3 regions of the Streptomyces sp. NPDC047981 genome follow, and region 2 is predicted to be linked to each of the others. Evidence: riboswitches for the same ligand, from Rfam matches in the RefSeq annotation. Region 2 holds a riboswitch; each other region holds the start of a gene.

What was found. Region 2 has a riboswitch for cyclic di-AMP ahead of AB0E14_RS34320 (M23 family metallopeptidase). Riboswitches for the same ligand answer to the same signal wherever they lie in the genome.
Positions count from the first base shown of each region.
Region 1: linked by a shared signal. The riboswitch ahead of AB0E14_RS24830 (M23 family metallopeptidase) and the one ahead of AB0E14_RS34320 (M23 family metallopeptidase) in region 2 are both predicted to bind cyclic di-AMP.
Region 3: linked by a shared signal. The riboswitch ahead of AB0E14_RS30665 (LysM peptidoglycan-binding domain-containing protein) and the one ahead of AB0E14_RS34320 (M23 family metallopeptidase) in region 2 are both predicted to bind cyclic di-AMP.

Region 1 is NZ_JBEZNQ010000045.1:1,678-6,677, reverse strand. Features, by position in the region: gene AB0E14_RS24840 (pitrilysin family protein) at 1-904, shown strand, start outside; gene AB0E14_RS24835 (pitrilysin family protein) at 931-2,298, shown strand; cyclic di-AMP (ydaO/yuaA leader) riboswitch at 2,548-2,714, shown strand; gene AB0E14_RS24830 (M23 family metallopeptidase) at 2,727-3,512, shown strand; gene AB0E14_RS24825 (GntR family transcriptional regulator) at 3,688-4,380, shown strand; gene AB0E14_RS24820 (HPr family phosphocarrier protein) at 4,581-4,862, opposite strand.
Region 2 is NZ_JBEZNQ010000093.1:7,981-12,980, forward strand. Features, by position in the region: gene AB0E14_RS34310 (PrsW family intramembrane metalloprotease) at 1-274, shown strand, start outside; gene AB0E14_RS34315 (aldo/keto reductase) at 288-1,247, opposite strand; gene AB0E14_RS34320 (M23 family metallopeptidase) at 1,350-2,438, opposite strand; cyclic di-AMP (ydaO/yuaA leader) riboswitch at 2,450-2,597, opposite strand; gene AB0E14_RS34325 (PP2C family protein-serine/threonine phosphatase) at 2,902-3,990, opposite strand; tRNA gene AB0E14_RS34330 (tRNA-Met) at 4,473-4,546, opposite strand; gene AB0E14_RS34335 (rhodanese-like domain-containing protein) at 4,609-5,000, opposite strand, start outside.
Region 3 is NZ_JBEZNQ010000069.1:20,691-25,690, forward strand. Features, by position in the region: gene AB0E14_RS30660 (phosphoribosyltransferase family protein) at 1-1,211, shown strand, start outside; gene AB0E14_RS30665 (LysM peptidoglycan-binding domain-containing protein) at 1,245-2,111, opposite strand; cyclic di-AMP (ydaO/yuaA leader) riboswitch at 2,116-2,273, opposite strand; gene AB0E14_RS30670 (phosphocholine-specific phospholipase C) at 2,598-4,622, opposite strand; gene AB0E14_RS30675 (SpoIIE family protein phosphatase) at 4,781-5,000, opposite strand, start outside.

The DNA of each region.
Region 1 (5,000 bases), on a different contig from region 2:
CTACGGCACGGCCTTCGAGAAGCTGACCGCCCTCGCCTACCCCGGCGGCCACCCGTACCACCACACCCCGATCGGCTCCATGGCCGACCTGGACGCGGCGACGCTGGAGGACGCGCGGACCTTCTTCCGTACGTACTACGCGCCGAACAACGCGGTCCTGTCGGTCGTCGGCGACATCGACCCGGCGCAGACGCTGGCCTGGATCGAGAAGTACTTCGGCTCCATCCCGTCCCACGACGGCAAGCTGCCCCCGCGCGACGGCACCCTGCCCGACACCATCGGGGAGCAGCTGCGCGAGGTCGTCGAGGAGGAGGTCCCGGCCCGTGCGCTGATGGCGGCCTACCGCCTCCCGCACGACGGCACGCGCGCGTGCGACGCCGCGGACCTCGCCCTCACCGTCCTCGGTGGTGGCGAGTCCTCACGGCTCCACAACCGCCTTGTGCGCCGCGACCGCACGGCCGTGGCCGCGGGCTTCGGCCTGCTGCGCCTGGCCGGCGCGCCCTCGCTGGGCTGGCTGGACGTCAAGACCTCCGGCGGCGTCGAGGTGCCCGAGATCGAGGCGGCCGTCGACGAGGAGCTGGCCCGCTTCGCCGCCGAGGGCCCGACGCCCGAGGAGATGGAGCGCGCCCAGGCCCAGTTGGAGCGCGAGTGGCTGGACCGGCTCGGCACGGTCGCGGGCCGCGCCGACGAACTGTGCCGCTTCGCGGTCCTGTTCGGCGACCCGCAGCTCGCCCTGACGGCCGTCAACCGGGTCCTGGACGTCACCGCCGAGGAGGTGCGGGAGGTCGCCGCCGCCCGACTGCGCCCGGACAACCGCGCGGTGCTGGTCTACGAACCCGTCGGCGACGACCAGAGCGACGACGAGCAGAGCGACAGCGACGAGGAAGAGGGAGCGGACCAGTGACCGACGCTGCCGCGTCTTTGACGAGCATGACGTTCCATCCGCAGCCCCAGCCGGGCGCGGCCAAGCCCTGGGCCTTCCCCGCCCCCGACCGCGGCGCGCTGGACAACGGCATGACCGTCCTGCGCTGCCACCGCCCCGGCCAGCAGGTCGTGGCCGTCGAGATCTTCTTCGACGCCCCGCTGGAGGCCGAGCCCGCGGGTCTCGACGGCGTCGCCACGATCATGGCCCGTGCCCTCTCCGAGGGCACCGACCAGCACACCGCCGAGGAGTTCGCCGCCGAGCTGGAGCGCTGCGGTGCCACGCTCGACGCGCACGCGGACCACCCGGGCGTACGGGTCTCCCTGGAGGTTCCCGTCTCCCGGCTCCCCAAGGCGCTCGGGCTGCTCTCCGAGGCCCTGATCGCGCCGGCGTTCCTCGAGACCGAGGTCGAGCGCCTGGTGCGCAACAGGCTCGACGAGATCCCGCACGAGACGGCCAACCCGGCCCGCCGGGCGGCCAAGCAGCTCTCCAAGGAGCTCTTCCCGGCCGAGTCCCGCATGTCCCGGCCGCGCCAGGGCACCGAGGAGACGGTGACGGCCATCGACGCCGCCGCCGTCCGTGCCTTCTTCCAGAAGCACCTGCGGCCCTCCACGGCCACCGCCGTGGTCGTCGGCGACCTGACCGACGTGGACCTGGACAAGGTCCTCGCCGAGTCGCTCGGCGCCTGGACGGGGGACAGCGCGGAGCCCCGGCCCATGCCGCCGATCACGGCCGACGACACCGGCCGTGTGGTCATCGTCGACCGGCCGGGCGCCGTCCAGACGCAGCTCCTGATCGGCCGCGTCGGCGCCGACCGGCACGACCGCGTCTGGCCGGCCCAGGTCCTCGGCACGTACTGCCTCGGCGGCACGCTCACCTCCCGCCTGGACCGCGTCCTGCGCGAGGAGAAGGGCTACACCTACGGCGTCCGCGCCTTCGGTCAGGTCCTGCGCTCCGACGGCGCGGGCCACGGCGCCTCGATGCTCGCCATCAGCGGCTCCGTGGACACCCCCAACACCGTCCCGGCACTTGACGACCTGTGGAAGGTGCTGCGCACCCTCGCCGCCGAGGGTCTGACGGACGCCGAGCGCGACGTGGCCGTGCAGAACCTGGTGGGCGTGGCACCGCTCAAGTACGAGACCGCGGCCTCCGTCGCGGCGACCCTCGCCGACCAGGTCGAGCAGCACCTCCCGGACGACTTCCAGGCGCAGTTGTACGCGCGCCTGGCCGAGACCGGCACGGTCGAGGCGACGGCCGCCGTCGTCAACGCCTTCCCGGTGGACCGGCTCGTCACCGTCCTGGTGGGCGACGCGGCCGAGATCGAGGAGCCCGTACGGGCCCTCGGCATCGGTGAAGTCACCGTCGTCACCGGCTGATCGAGCGGCGGTGCGCCGCTGTCGACGCCCCGCCTCGGCAGCTCCGCGCCGCCGTCGGAACGGAGCGACCGGAGGGCCCCGACGTCACGTTACGTCGGGGTCCTCCGCTATGTCCGTATTGGTGGGGAGGGTGTTCGTATGTCCTGTGGCATGTCTTACAAACTGGCGTGTCTGTTTGGTGATTGAAAGACGGTCCGCATAGCGTCGGTCCGGCTGTTCGCCAGTTGCACCCGCCGCGCCCGCGGCATCGGACAGTCATCGCCGAGTCCCCGTCAGGCGCGAGCCTGGGGAGCCGGGGACCCACACGAAGTCCCTGGGGTGAATCGGACGCCTTCGCATCCGTGCGGAGGGGCCCGTAGGAGACCTTCCTGCTCCGAACCCGTCAGCTAACCCGGTAGGCGAGAAGGAAGGAAAGGATCAGCCACTTCATGGCGTTCACCCGTGCCACCGGGAAGCATCGTGGTCCGAGCCGACTGGCGCGCCGCCGCGCGGGCGTCGCCGGAGTCGCGACCCTCGCGACCGCCGGTGTCATCGGCACCCTGGCCTCCCCGGCGTTCGCCGCCGACACGGAAGCCCCCTCCCTTGAGGACACCGGCCTGACCCAGGTCGTCGCCGCCGACAACGCCCTCGCCGACAAGATCGACGCCCAGGCCGCCGCGCAGGAGCGCGAGGCAGCCGAGGCCGAGGCCAAGCGCGTCGCCGAGGCCCGCGCCAAGGCGGAGGCCAAGCGCAAGGCCGAGGCCCGCGCCAAGGAGATCCGCGAGGCCAAGGAGCGCGCCGCCCGCGAGGCCGAGCGCAAGCGCCTGAACTCCTTCCAGCTCCCCGTGGCCGGTTCGTACGTCTCGACCGGCTACAAGACCGGTGGCTCCCTCTGGTCCTCCGGCAGCCACTCCGGCGTCGACTTCCACGCCGCGTACGGCACCAAGGTCGTCTCCGTCGGCTCCGGCACCGTCGTCGAGGCCGGCTGGGGCGGCGCGTACGGCAACAACATCGTGATCCGGATGAACGACGGCACGTACACCCAGTACGGGCACCTCTCGGCCATCAGCGTCTCCGTCGGCCAGTCCGTCACCCCGGGCCAGCAGATAGGCATCTCGGGCTCGACCGGCAACTCGACCGGTCCGCACCTCCACTTCGAGGCCCGCACCACCGCCGAGTACGGCTCGGACATCAACCCGGTCGCGTACCTCCGCGCCCGCGGCGTGAACGTCTGACCGGACGTTCCCCCGACCCGCACCGCACGTCAGAAAAGCCCCGGCTCGTACTGAGCCGGGGCTTTTCGCTGACCAAAAGATATCCATGATTCCCGAGGAGCCGTCGGAAATACCGCCCTGCTGCAATAGAGTCGCCGGACAACCGGTTTCGCGCGTATTAAGGCGGAGGTCGATCATGCGCATTCCCGCGCACTCGGTGTGCACGGCGATCCGGGACGACATCGTCACCGGCGTCTTCGAGCGCGGCAGCCGGCTGACCGAGGAGCAGCTGGCCCGTCGGTACGGAGTCTCCCGCGTCCCGGTCCGCGAGGCGCTGCGCACCCTGGAGTCCGAGGGCTTCGTGATCACCCGCCGACACGCGGGCGCCCAGGTGGCCGAGCCCACCGAGCAGGAGGCGGCCGACCTCCTGGACATGCGCTCGCTCCTCGAACCGCTCGGCGCGGCCCGGGCCGCGCAGCGCCGCACCGAGGCCCACCTCAAGGTGCTGCGGGGCCTGGTCAGACTGGGGCAGGAGCGGGCCAGGCGAGGCCAGGGGGACGACCTGCGCTCACTCGGCGGCTGGTTCCACGAGACCCTGGCCCAGGCCTCGGGCAGCCCCGCGCTCACCGCCCTGCTCACCCAGCTGCGCCACAAGATCGCCTGGATGTATGCCGTCGAGGCCCCCGCCCAGCCGGTCGAGGCCTGGGCGGAGCACGGCGCGATCGTGGACGCGGTGGCGCGCGGAGATGCCGAACGGGCCCGGGCGCTGACCGCGCTGCACGCCGAGCGCTCCCTGCTGCTGCACCGGCTGAAGCGCCCGGACCGGCCCCCGCGCGGGCGTGTGAGGACTTCGCAACATGTCGTCAACACCGCGAGCGGTCGGAATTAACGAACGGGCCGTATACAAAGAGAGGGGAATTCGAGGGGCTTTTTCGTGCTGCCCGGAGACGGCGGAATTCGGCGCGGATTTTGATGGCGTTCGCCCGCCGCTCCGGAGAAAAGGGAATGAAAGAAGCCGCACCCGCCGGCGTCGCGGCGTGTGCGGCTTCCCGTGAATGCGGCCGGACCCTCGGTCCGGCCGGGCATCCGTCAGACGGTCTCGGGGAGCTCCTCGAGCCCCTCGGCAACCAGCTTCGCCAGACGGTCGAGCGCGGCCTCGGCGCCGTCGGCGTCCGAAGCGAGCACGATCTCCTCGCCGCCCTGCGCGCCCAGACCGAGCACCGCGAGCATCGACGCGGCGTTCACCGGGTTGCCATCGGCCTTGGCGATCGTCACGGGGACGCCGGAGGCCGTGGCGGCACGGACGAAGATGGAGGCGGGGCGGGCGTGCAGGCCCTCGGCCCAACCGACGTTGACGCGGCGCTCAGCCATGGTGTTGCCCTTCAAGTCTCAAGCGGGTTGTCTAGACCAGTCTCTCACGGGTTGCGGGATGCTCGTCGCCGACCTTCGACCCCTGTCGGGGGGCCGTACGGTCCTCCCTACCTTGCATGGTGCACAAGCGCCACGCGA
Region 2 (5,000 bases):
AGACTTCGCCCGCCGCACGTACGGCCCGCCGGCCGCCACCGCCGTCGGGGAGTACGAGGCGTTCGCGACCACCCTCGCCTTCCTGCGCCACCGCGCCCAGCGCGGCGCGCAGGACCCCGACTTCACGGCGCGCGAGCAGGAGCTGCTCCATCACCTGTGGCAGCGCAAGCCGGTCGCGTCACCCGCGCTCACGTACGCGGCACGGGCGACGGGCCGGGTCTGGGCGCCGCCGCAGTACCTCGACTACGGCGGCTACAACCCGTACCAGAGCTAGGACTTCAGGACCCTCAGGCTGCGGCGTCCGGTTCGGAGGCCTCCGTCAGGAGGGTCAGCTCCGCCGGGGTCAGGCGGAGATCGGCCACCGCCACGAGGGCCGGGAGCTGTTCGACCGTACGGGCCGAGGCGATCGGGGCGGCGACGGTCGGCCGGGAGGCGAGCCAGGCCAGGGCGACGGTGGCGACCTCCGCGTCGTGCGCCGCGGCGACGGTGTCGAGGGCGGCGAGGATCCGCCGGCCCCGCTCGGTCTCCGCGTGCTCGGAGGCACCCTCGGCACGGACGCTGTCGACGGTCTTCCCGGCGCGGTACTTGCCCGTGAGGAAGCCGGAGGCAAGGGCGAAGTACGGGACGGCCGCGAGCCCGGCCCGCTCGGTGGTGGCCAGCAGCTCGCCCTCGTAGGTGTCGCGCGACAGCAGGTTGTAGTGCGGCTGCAGGGCGACGTAACGGGCGAGGCCTTCGGCCTCGGCGAAGTCGAGGGAGGCCTGGAGCCGCTCGGGAGAGATGTTGGAGGCGGCGACGGCGCGCACCTTGCCGTCCCGCACCAGCTGGTCGAGCGCGGTGACGATCTCCTCGACCGGGACGGTCGGGTCGTCGAAGTGCGAGTAGTACAGGTCGATGTGGTCGGTCCCGAGCCGCCGCAGCGACTCCTCCACCGCGCCCTTGATCGTGGTCGCGGCGAGGCCCTTGTAGCGGGGGTGCGCGCCGACCTTGGTCGCGATGACCACCTCGGAGCGGTTGCCGCGGGAGGCCAGCCACTTGCCGATGACCGTCTCGGACTCTCCGCCCTGATTGCCCTCGGCCCAGGCCGAGTACATGTCGGCGGTGTCCACGAAGTTGCCGCCCGCGGCGGTGTAGGCGTCGAGGACCGCGAAGGACTGCTCCTCGTCGGCGGACCAGCCGAAGACGTTGCCGCCCAGTGCGAGGGGGAAGACGTCGAGGTCTGAGGTGCCCAGCGGGCGAAGTGAGGTCATGGGACGGTACAACGACCGTCCCGGGGCCGGGTATTCCGGCAGCCCTGAGGTCGGGGGGGGGTGCCGCCAGGACTGCCGGAGTCGGGAAGTCTCCGGGGGTCGCTAGACCGAGAGGCCCTTGCTGCCCAGCCAGGCCGCCGGGTCGATGCCCGCGCCGCCCGCGGTGTGGACCTCGAGGTGCAGGTGCGGGCCGGTCACGTTGCCGGTCGCGCCCACGCGCCCGATCGTGTCGCCGGTGCCCACGGTCTGGCCGACGCTCGCCGTCATCGAGGACAGGTGCGCGTACCAGACCTCCGTGCCGTCCTCCAGCTCGAGGACGATCCGGTAGCCGTACGAGCCGGACCAGCCGGCCGACTTGATGGTGCCGCCGTGCACCGCCTTGACCGGCGTGCCGGTGGGCGCCGCGAAGTCGAGGCCGGTGTGCTGGCCGGAGGACCACATGGAGCCGGACTGGCCGTAGGTGGAGGTGATCGTGTACGAGGACGTGGGCAGCGAGTAGCTCGCGGCGAGCTTGGCCAGGCGCTCGGCCTCGGCCTTCGCCGCCGCCTCCTCCTCGGCCTTCTTCTTGGCCGCGGCCGCTTCCTTCTCGGCCTGGTCCGCCTTGGCGGCGGCCTCGGCGGCGGCCTTCTCGGCGGCCGCCTTCTCCGCCGCGGCCTTCTCGGCGGCGTCGGCGGAGGCCTGCTGCTGCTCGGCCTGCTGGAGGATGCGCGCGCGCAGCGCCTCGCCCGCGTCGGCGGCCGACGTGGTCTTGGCACCGTCGGCCTTGTCGACGCTGTCGGCCGGCAGGGCCAGGGTGGCCGTGAGGGGCTGCGGGTTGGTCGTACCGGAGTCCGAACCCGCGTCGTCGTCCGAGATGAACTCGCCGACACCGGGCAGCTCGGAGGCGTCCGGCAGGTTGAGGTCGGGAAGCGATATCGAGACCGGGGGCTTCTCCTTGGCGGTCGCCATGCCGCCCGCGCCGACCGCCGCGATGACACCGACGCCGAGGACGGTGGAGGAGCGGGCGAAGCCGGAGCGCTGCTTCACGACGCGGTGGCGGCCACCCGAACGGGACTGCTGGCGCAGGGAGTCCTCGGTGGGGTTCCACTCCCCCCACGTCGCCGCGTCGTCGTCCGTCCCGGCGGCGCCACGGGCGCCGAACGCGTGGAACCCGTCAGAAAGACCTTCGGGGGCAGGGCTGTTGGACGCCACGGAGGCGTGCTCCTTTCCTTCCTTCTCGCCTACCGGGTTAGCTGACGGGTTCGGAGCAGGAAGGTCTCCTACGGGCGGTTCCGCACGGGTGCGAAGGTGCCCGATTCACCCCAAGTAGTGGTTCCCCGGTTCCCTTTCAGGATTCGGCGCACGCGCACGGTGCCGTCTCTTGCGACGGCTGGGACGACCGCGCTGCGTTATCGAACGTTAATAGACACGGGGGGCTGATTCCAAGCTGTTCCCGTTGATCATTCCCGAGATTGAGCTGGTACAGCCCGATTTGAGCCCGCTTCAGTACGAAGTCTTACCGCGCCGCGGTGAGTGACGGTTCGTCAATTGTTATCGGAGCGGTACCCCTCCACTACGCAAGGTCACGGCGGCCGTCATGGCAGTGGTCACGGCAGTCGTCACAGCAGGGCACGGCAGGGCACAGCAGGGGTCACGGCAGAGGTCACGGCAGGGGTCACGGCACCACGGGCATCGTCCGGCGCCGCTCCGGCTGGCCCGCGCCCGGCCGGCTCACGGCGAGCAGCGCCATGTCGTCGGTGGAGCCCCCACCCGTGTACCGGCGCACGTCGTCGACCAGCGCGTCGAGCAGTTCCTCGGGGCCCGGGAAGATCCTCCCGGCGAGCCGCTCGGCCGGTTCGTAGAACGCCCCCGAGGCGTCGCGCGCCTCGGAGAGCCCGTCGGTGTAGAGGAGCAGCGTGGCGCCCGGCGGGTACGGGGCCTCGTCGGCCCGGTCGGGCCAGGCGGCCAGCTCGCCCATGCCGAGCGGCAGCGCGGGCTCGGTCGGCTCCAGATGCGCCAGGCCCCCGTCCGCGTGGAGCAATAGCGGCTCGGGGTGGCCCCGGTTCACCACCCGTACCCGCCCTTCCCCGCGCGGGATCTCGGCGAGGACGGCGGTGGTGAACCCCTCGAAGGCGTCGAGCCCGTCCCGGCGGGTGCCCTCGCGGGCGAGCGCCCGCTCCAGGCGTTGGGCGACGCCCTCGAGGGAGGACTCCTGCTCGGCCGCCTCCCGGAAGGCACCGATCACGACAGCGACCGCCTCCACCGCGTCGAGCCCCTTGCCGCGCACGTCACCCACCACGAGCCGGACCCCGAACGGCGTGTCCTGGACGGCGAAGAGGTCACCGCCGATGAACGCGTCCGCCTGCGCGGCCTCGTAGCGGGCCGCGACCTGGAGCCCGCCGATCCGCTCGGCGGGCGTCGGCAGCACGGCCTTCTGCGCGGTCTCCGCGATCACCCGCGCCGAGGCGAGCCGCTCGCCACTGCGCCGTACGACCCGGTTGATCAGCAGGGCGAGCGCGGAGACGGTGACGACGGTCAGCGTCTCGGTGAGGGCGGGGATGTCGTTGACGGTGTCGTTGTAGACGTGCAGCCCGATGCTGGCGAGGACGGCGGCGATGCCGGTGAGCAGCGTCGTGAGCATGGAGAAGAACGGCGCGGCGATGAGCGGCGCGGCGGCGAACATCGGGGAGGCCGTGTACGAGGCGGGGGTGGACAGGTCGAAGACGATCCCGCCGACGATCACCAGCGGCGGCAGGGCCCGGATGAAGCGGCGCGCCCGCTCCGCCCGCCGCCGCGGGCCCCGAGAGGAGAGCCCGTTGGCCGAGCCGTTCGCCAGGCCGTTCGCTGAGCCGTTCGCCCGCCCGCTCGCCGAGCCGTTGGCGAGGCCGTTCGCCCGCCCGCCCGCCGAGCCGTTGCGCGCCCCGGCGCCCCGCCCGTTCACCGACGGACGCGGCTGCCCCTTCCCCCGCCCCTGCCCCCGGTCCGGCCCTCGTTCCTGCCCCTGCCCCTGGCCCTGCCCCACCTGTGGTCTCCTGCCCGGTCCGTACACGGCACGGCGACGGACGGTACCGCGCCCTCCCCAGGGTGGCGGGAGCCGCGCCGCTCGGCGACCCCCGCTCGGCCATGTGGGGGACACGGGTTCCGCACTCCCCGCAGCCGCACGAGCGCCGCCCGGTCGTCGGAAACGGCCGGAAACGACGAAGGCCCGGATCCAGTGACTGGATCCGGGCCTTCGTTGCTACTGAGTAGCGGGGACAGGATTTGAACCTGCGACCTCTGGGTTATGAGCCCAGCGAGCTACCGAGCTGCTCCACCCCGCGTCGGTGAATACGACCTTACGGCATGGTGCGCGGATCCCCTAATCCGTTTCCCGGCCGAGGTCTCAGCAGCCACAGTCCTCGGCGTCGACCGGGGCGGTGAGCGGGTCCGCGTCCTTCTTCGCGGGGCCCTCCCACGTCTCGTACGCGAAGCCCTCCCGGACCCAGTACTCGAAGCCGCCGAGCATCTCCTTGACCTGGAATCCCAGCTGGGCGAGGGCGAGCGCGGCGCGGGTGGCGCCGTTGCAGCCGGGGCCCCAGCAGTACGTGACCACGGGAACGGACTTGTCGAGCAGCTGCTCGGCCTGCTCGGCGATGAGCGCGGTCGGCAGGTGGAGGGCGCCGGGGACGTGGCCCTGGTCCCAGGACGCGGTGGAGCGGGAGTCCAGGACCACGAAGCCGAGGTCGCCGCCGGCGGCGACGGCGCTCGCGACATCGGAGACGTCGGCGTGGAAGG
Region 3 (5,000 bases), on a different contig from region 2:
GCGACGTCGTGGTCCTGGGGCTCCCTCGCGGCGGCGTGCCGGTCGCCGAACAGGTCGCCGACGCCCTCGGGGCGCCGCTCGACGTCTGTCTCGTCCGGAAGCTGGGGGTGCCCTACCAGCCGGAGCTCGCGATGGGAGCCATCGGCGAGGGGGACGTACGGGTCCTCAACGACCACGTCCTGGCCGACAGCCGGGTCTCGGCCGGAGACCTCGCCGGCGTGGAGGCGCGCGAGCGCGTCGTGCTCGGGCAGCGCTCCCGCCGCTACCGGGGCGCCCGGCCGGCGGCCCGGCTCGACGGCAGGACCGTGGTGGTCGTCGACGACGGCCTCGCGACGGGCGCCACGGCGGTCGCCGCCTGCCGGGTCGTGCGGGCGCAGGGGGCCGCGCGGATCGTCCTCGCGGTGCCGGTCGCGCCGGCCGACTGGCGGGAGCGGATCGGCCGGGAGGCGGACGAGACCGTCAGCGTCCACGAACCGGCCTTCTTCTACGCGATCGGCCAGTTCTACCAGGACTTCTCGCAGACCCCCGACGAGGAGGTCATCGCCTGCCTGGAGCGCCACCACGCCCGGCAGGACCAGGACGACGGCGACCCGGAGGTGCGCATCCCGGTCGCGGGCGTGGAGGTCGCGGGCCACCTCGTGGTGCCCGCCGGGGCTCCGGGGATCGTGGTCTTCGCCCACGGGAGCGGCAGCAGTCGCCACAGCCCCCGCAACCGGGCCGTCGCGGAGTCCCTGAACAGGGCCGGGCTCGGCACGCTCCTCTTCGACCTCCTGACGGAGGACGAGGCGGCCGACCGGGCCAACGTCTTCGACACCGAACTCCTCGCCGGCCGGCTGGCCCGGGCCACCCGCTGGCTCGCGGGCCGCCCCGGCCTCGACGGGCTGCGGACAGGCTGGTTCGGTGCCAGCACCGGCGCGGCGGCCGCCCTGTGGGCAGCCGCCGACCCGCTGAGCGAGGTCGCCGCCGTGGTCTCCCGGGGCGGCCGCCCGGACCTCGCGGGGCCGCGCCTCGCCCAGGTACGCGCCCCCACCCTGCTGATCGTGGGCGGCAACGACCCGCTCGTCCAGGAGCTGAACGAAGCGGCGAGATCCCGTCTGACCTGCGAGAACCGCCTCGTCGTGGTCCCCGGTGCCGGGCACCTCTTCGAGGAGCCCGGCACCCTGGAACAGGTCGGCGAACTCGCCGCGAGCTGGTTCACCGACCACTTCTAGCGGGGTCGGTGCGCCGTCCCGCGGCCGGTGGGGCTAGTACGGGCCGTTGACGTTGTCGATGGAGCCGTACCGGTCCGCCGCGTAGTTGCAGGCGGCGGTGATGTTGGCGACCGGGTCGTAGAGGTCCATCGAGGTGCCCGGCACGTGGTAGGCGAGGAACGTCGGCTCGATCACCTGGAGCAGGCCCTTGGACGGGGTGCCCTTGGCGGCGTTGGAGTCCCAGTTGTTGATGGCCATCGGGTTGCCGGAGGACTCGCGCATGATGTTGCGCTGGATCCCCTCGTACGTACCGGGGATGCCGTACTTCTGCATGATGTCCAGCGACTCGCGGATCCAGCCGTCGAGGTCGTTGGTGTAGCTCTTCGCGGCCACCGGGGCAGCCTGGGTCGCCTTCGCGGGCGCGGCCTTCGCGGGAGCCGACGCTGCCGGGGCGGTGCGCTGCTGGGAGCGGTCGGCGCGGTCCGTGCTCGTCGTACGCGCCTGCGACGTCGGCTTCGACTTCTTCGGGGCGGCGGCCTTTCCGCGCAGCGTGAGTTCGAGGCCGGGGTGGATGAGTGACGGGTTGTCACCCACGGCCGCGCGATTCGCGCGGTAGAGGGCCTGCCAGCCGCCCTGTACACGCTGCTCGTGCGCGATCACCGAAAGAGAATCTCCGCGGGTGACGGTATAGGTCTTCGCGGCGGAATTCTGCGCGGCCGGAAGGGATTCCGCGATCTTCGCCGGGGCGCTGAGAACGGTCTTCCCTGCGGGGGCGATCGCGGGCGCCGACGCGGGCGCGGCGTGCGCGGTGGCCGTGCCGACGAGGGGCAGGGCCAGGGCGGCACCGCCCGTGCTCGCGAGGGCGAGGCCGCGGGTCAGGGGCCTTCTCTTGGGGCGCCGGTGCTTACCGTGTGCGGGCATGTTGCAGTCCTCTCCGGCGCCTGCGGGGTGAGCTGTCGGGTTCGGGCTGGAGATGCCCGGCCGCGCGTGCGCGACTTCACCCCGAGCCGTGCCGGAAAATCCGGACCGGCGAAATGGTGGGTCCCCCGCTCCTGCCTTCGGGTGAATGAGCGGTCGTGTGCGGACGGTGGCAGGATTCGGCGATCCGTCCGGGTCGAGGTGACCGTAGGCGAGAAATGTCGGCCGAAACAAGACGCCGAATGAACGGGTTATTTCCGGAGGAGTTCGGGGCTTTGTCCGCCGCGCCGAACTTCCTTGCCGGGCAAGGGGAGGGGGCCCGCCGGAAGATCGCCTCGGCGCCGGGGGTGATTCGCCTCACGCGCCCCGCCATAACGGACATGCGGGGAAATTCAGCCTAGTTGAGAAATGGGGCACAAGGGATATGGAATCCCTTGCGCCCTATTTGGGTATTTCGTCGGGCGTGCGGAGGGGGGTGGCCTGCGGGGATCAGCCGGTGATGCTCGGCGCCCCCGTCTCGATGTGGCCGGTGTAGCGGCGCGACCAGGTGCCGTCGATGTCGGCCAGGATCGTGAAGTCGTACCAGCCGTCCTGGTACGCCACGGCGTTGAACCAGTCCTCGCGGGAGGAGTTCGCCGCCACCGTGTACGTCCACGGGCCGTCCGTGCGGTAGGCGTTCGAGCGGATGGTGAAGGTCACCGGTCCGGCCGAGGTGTTGGTCAGCTTGAACCAGATGGCCGTCCTGCCGGTGCCCGACTCGGTCGCGAACCGCGCCGCCACCTCGATCGCCTTCCCGGCCTTGGAGGCGTCGCCGATGAAGCGCCGCAGGAAGCGGTTGGGGCCCATCATCGAGATGTCGTACTTGCCCGAGCCCGATCCGAGGCCGATGTTGAAGTAGTCCGTGGACGTGGCGCCCGGCTCGACCGTGTACTGCCAGGCCGCCGTGTCCCGGTGCTGGTGCGGGTGGATCGTGAAGTGGGCGGGGCGCTTGGCCTGGGTGCCCTGGTTCGTCATCGAGAACCAGGCGAGGATCTTGCCCGCCGCCCCGAACTCGAAGCGGTCGAGGTTTCCGTTGACCTGGTACGGCAGGGCACGCGCCGGACGGGTACCCGACTCCTGCGCGGGCAGGGCGTTGTCCTGCGGTACCGGGTTGGGCAGCGGGGCGCAGGTGTCCTGGCCGATGACCTTGGCCGTGGACGGCAGGCCCGAGGGGACGCCGTACACCGGGCGCGCGAAGTCGAAGACGCCCGTCAGGTCGCCGACCACCTTCCGCCGCCAGGCGCTGATGTTCGGGCAGCCGGCCGGAGTGCCGAGGGCGGCCGTCCAGACCTCCATGAAGCGCAGCACGGAGGTGTGGTCGAAGACCTCGGAGCTGACCCAGCCGCCGCGCGTCCAGGGCGACATCACGAGCATCGGGACCCGGAATCCGAGACCGATCGGCACACCGTCGATGAACTCGCCGGGGGTGCCGGGCGGGGCGACCGGCGGCGGCACGTGGTCGAAGAAGCCGTCGTTCTCGTCGTAGTTGAGGAACAGCACCGTCGAGTCGAAGACCTCGGGGTTCGCGGCCAGCGCGCGGTAGACCAGGTCGACGAAGTGCGCGCCGTCGCCGGGCGGGGCGTACGGGTGCTCGGAGAACGCCTCGCTCGCCACCACCCAGGAGACCTGCGGCAGCGTGCCGGCGACGACGTCGGCGCGGATCGCGGCCGCGATGTCGTCCGGGGTGGACCCGGTGACCTTCGGCACCGACCCCATGCCGCGGTCGTGGAGCGGGTCGCCCGGGCGGGCGTCGGCGAACTTCTTGAAGTACGCGAGGCCGTTGTCGCCGTAGTTGTCCTGGGCGTTCTGGTAGACCTTCCAGCTCACCCCGGCGCGCTGGAGCGCCTCGGCGTACGTCTCCCAGGTCAGCCCGGACTCCTCGCCGCCGTCCTTGCTGGAGGCGTCGATCTTCCCGCTCCACAGGAAGGTGCGGTTGGGGCCCGTGGCGCTGAGCGCCGAGCAGAAGTAGGCGTCGCAGATCGTGTAGTTGTCGGCGAGCGCGTAGTGGAACGGTATGTCGCCGCGGTCCAGGTAGCCGAGGGTGCGGGTGTTGCCGACGCCGGTGACCCAGTTGTCCATCCGGCCCTTGTTCCACGCCGCGTGCTGCGAGGTCCAGCTGTGCGGGAGGTCGCCGTTGCACTGGGCGAGGGTCTCGCCGTCGACACCGCCGGCCGGCGGGGTGGAGCTCAGCTTCCACGGGTACTGGCGGCCGCCCCAGTTGGGCTGGTTGAACGTGCCCCAGCCGCCCGGGATGTTGCCCGCGGCCCGGTCGCCGAAGCCGCGCACGCCGCGCAGCCGGCCGAAGTAGTGGTCGAAGCTGCGGTTCTCCTGCATGAGCACCACGACGTGCTTGACGTCCGTGATGGTCCCGGTCGCGCCCGCTGCGGCGGCCGACGCCGTGCCCGCGGGCAGCGCCGCGCCCGCCGCGAGCCCTGCCCCGATCCCGACGAATCCCCTGCGGCTGATGGGAGTCAATGCCCCGCCTCTCGTGTCACCGCATGCCCCACTGGCACACGGTGGACAGGATGGGGGAGCCGAGGCTAAAGGTATACATCCGCGCGGTAAGTCTTTGGTGAACTTCCGAAGGGCAGCAGGTAGTTGCACTTGATTGGTTCGTACACGAACCAATGCCGTCAGTTTGCGGTTGCTCCTGTGGGGTCCCGCCGCACCATCAACAGCGCGGCGTCGTCCTCCGCGTGCGGGCCGGCGGTGAGGGAGTCGAGGAGGTGGTCGGCCAGCTCCTCCAGATCGTCGGGCCCGCCCGAGAAGGCGGCGGCCAGCCGGGACAGGCCGATGTCGAAGTCCTCGCCCGGCTTCTCGACGAGCCCGTCGGAGTAGAGCAGCAGCGTCTCG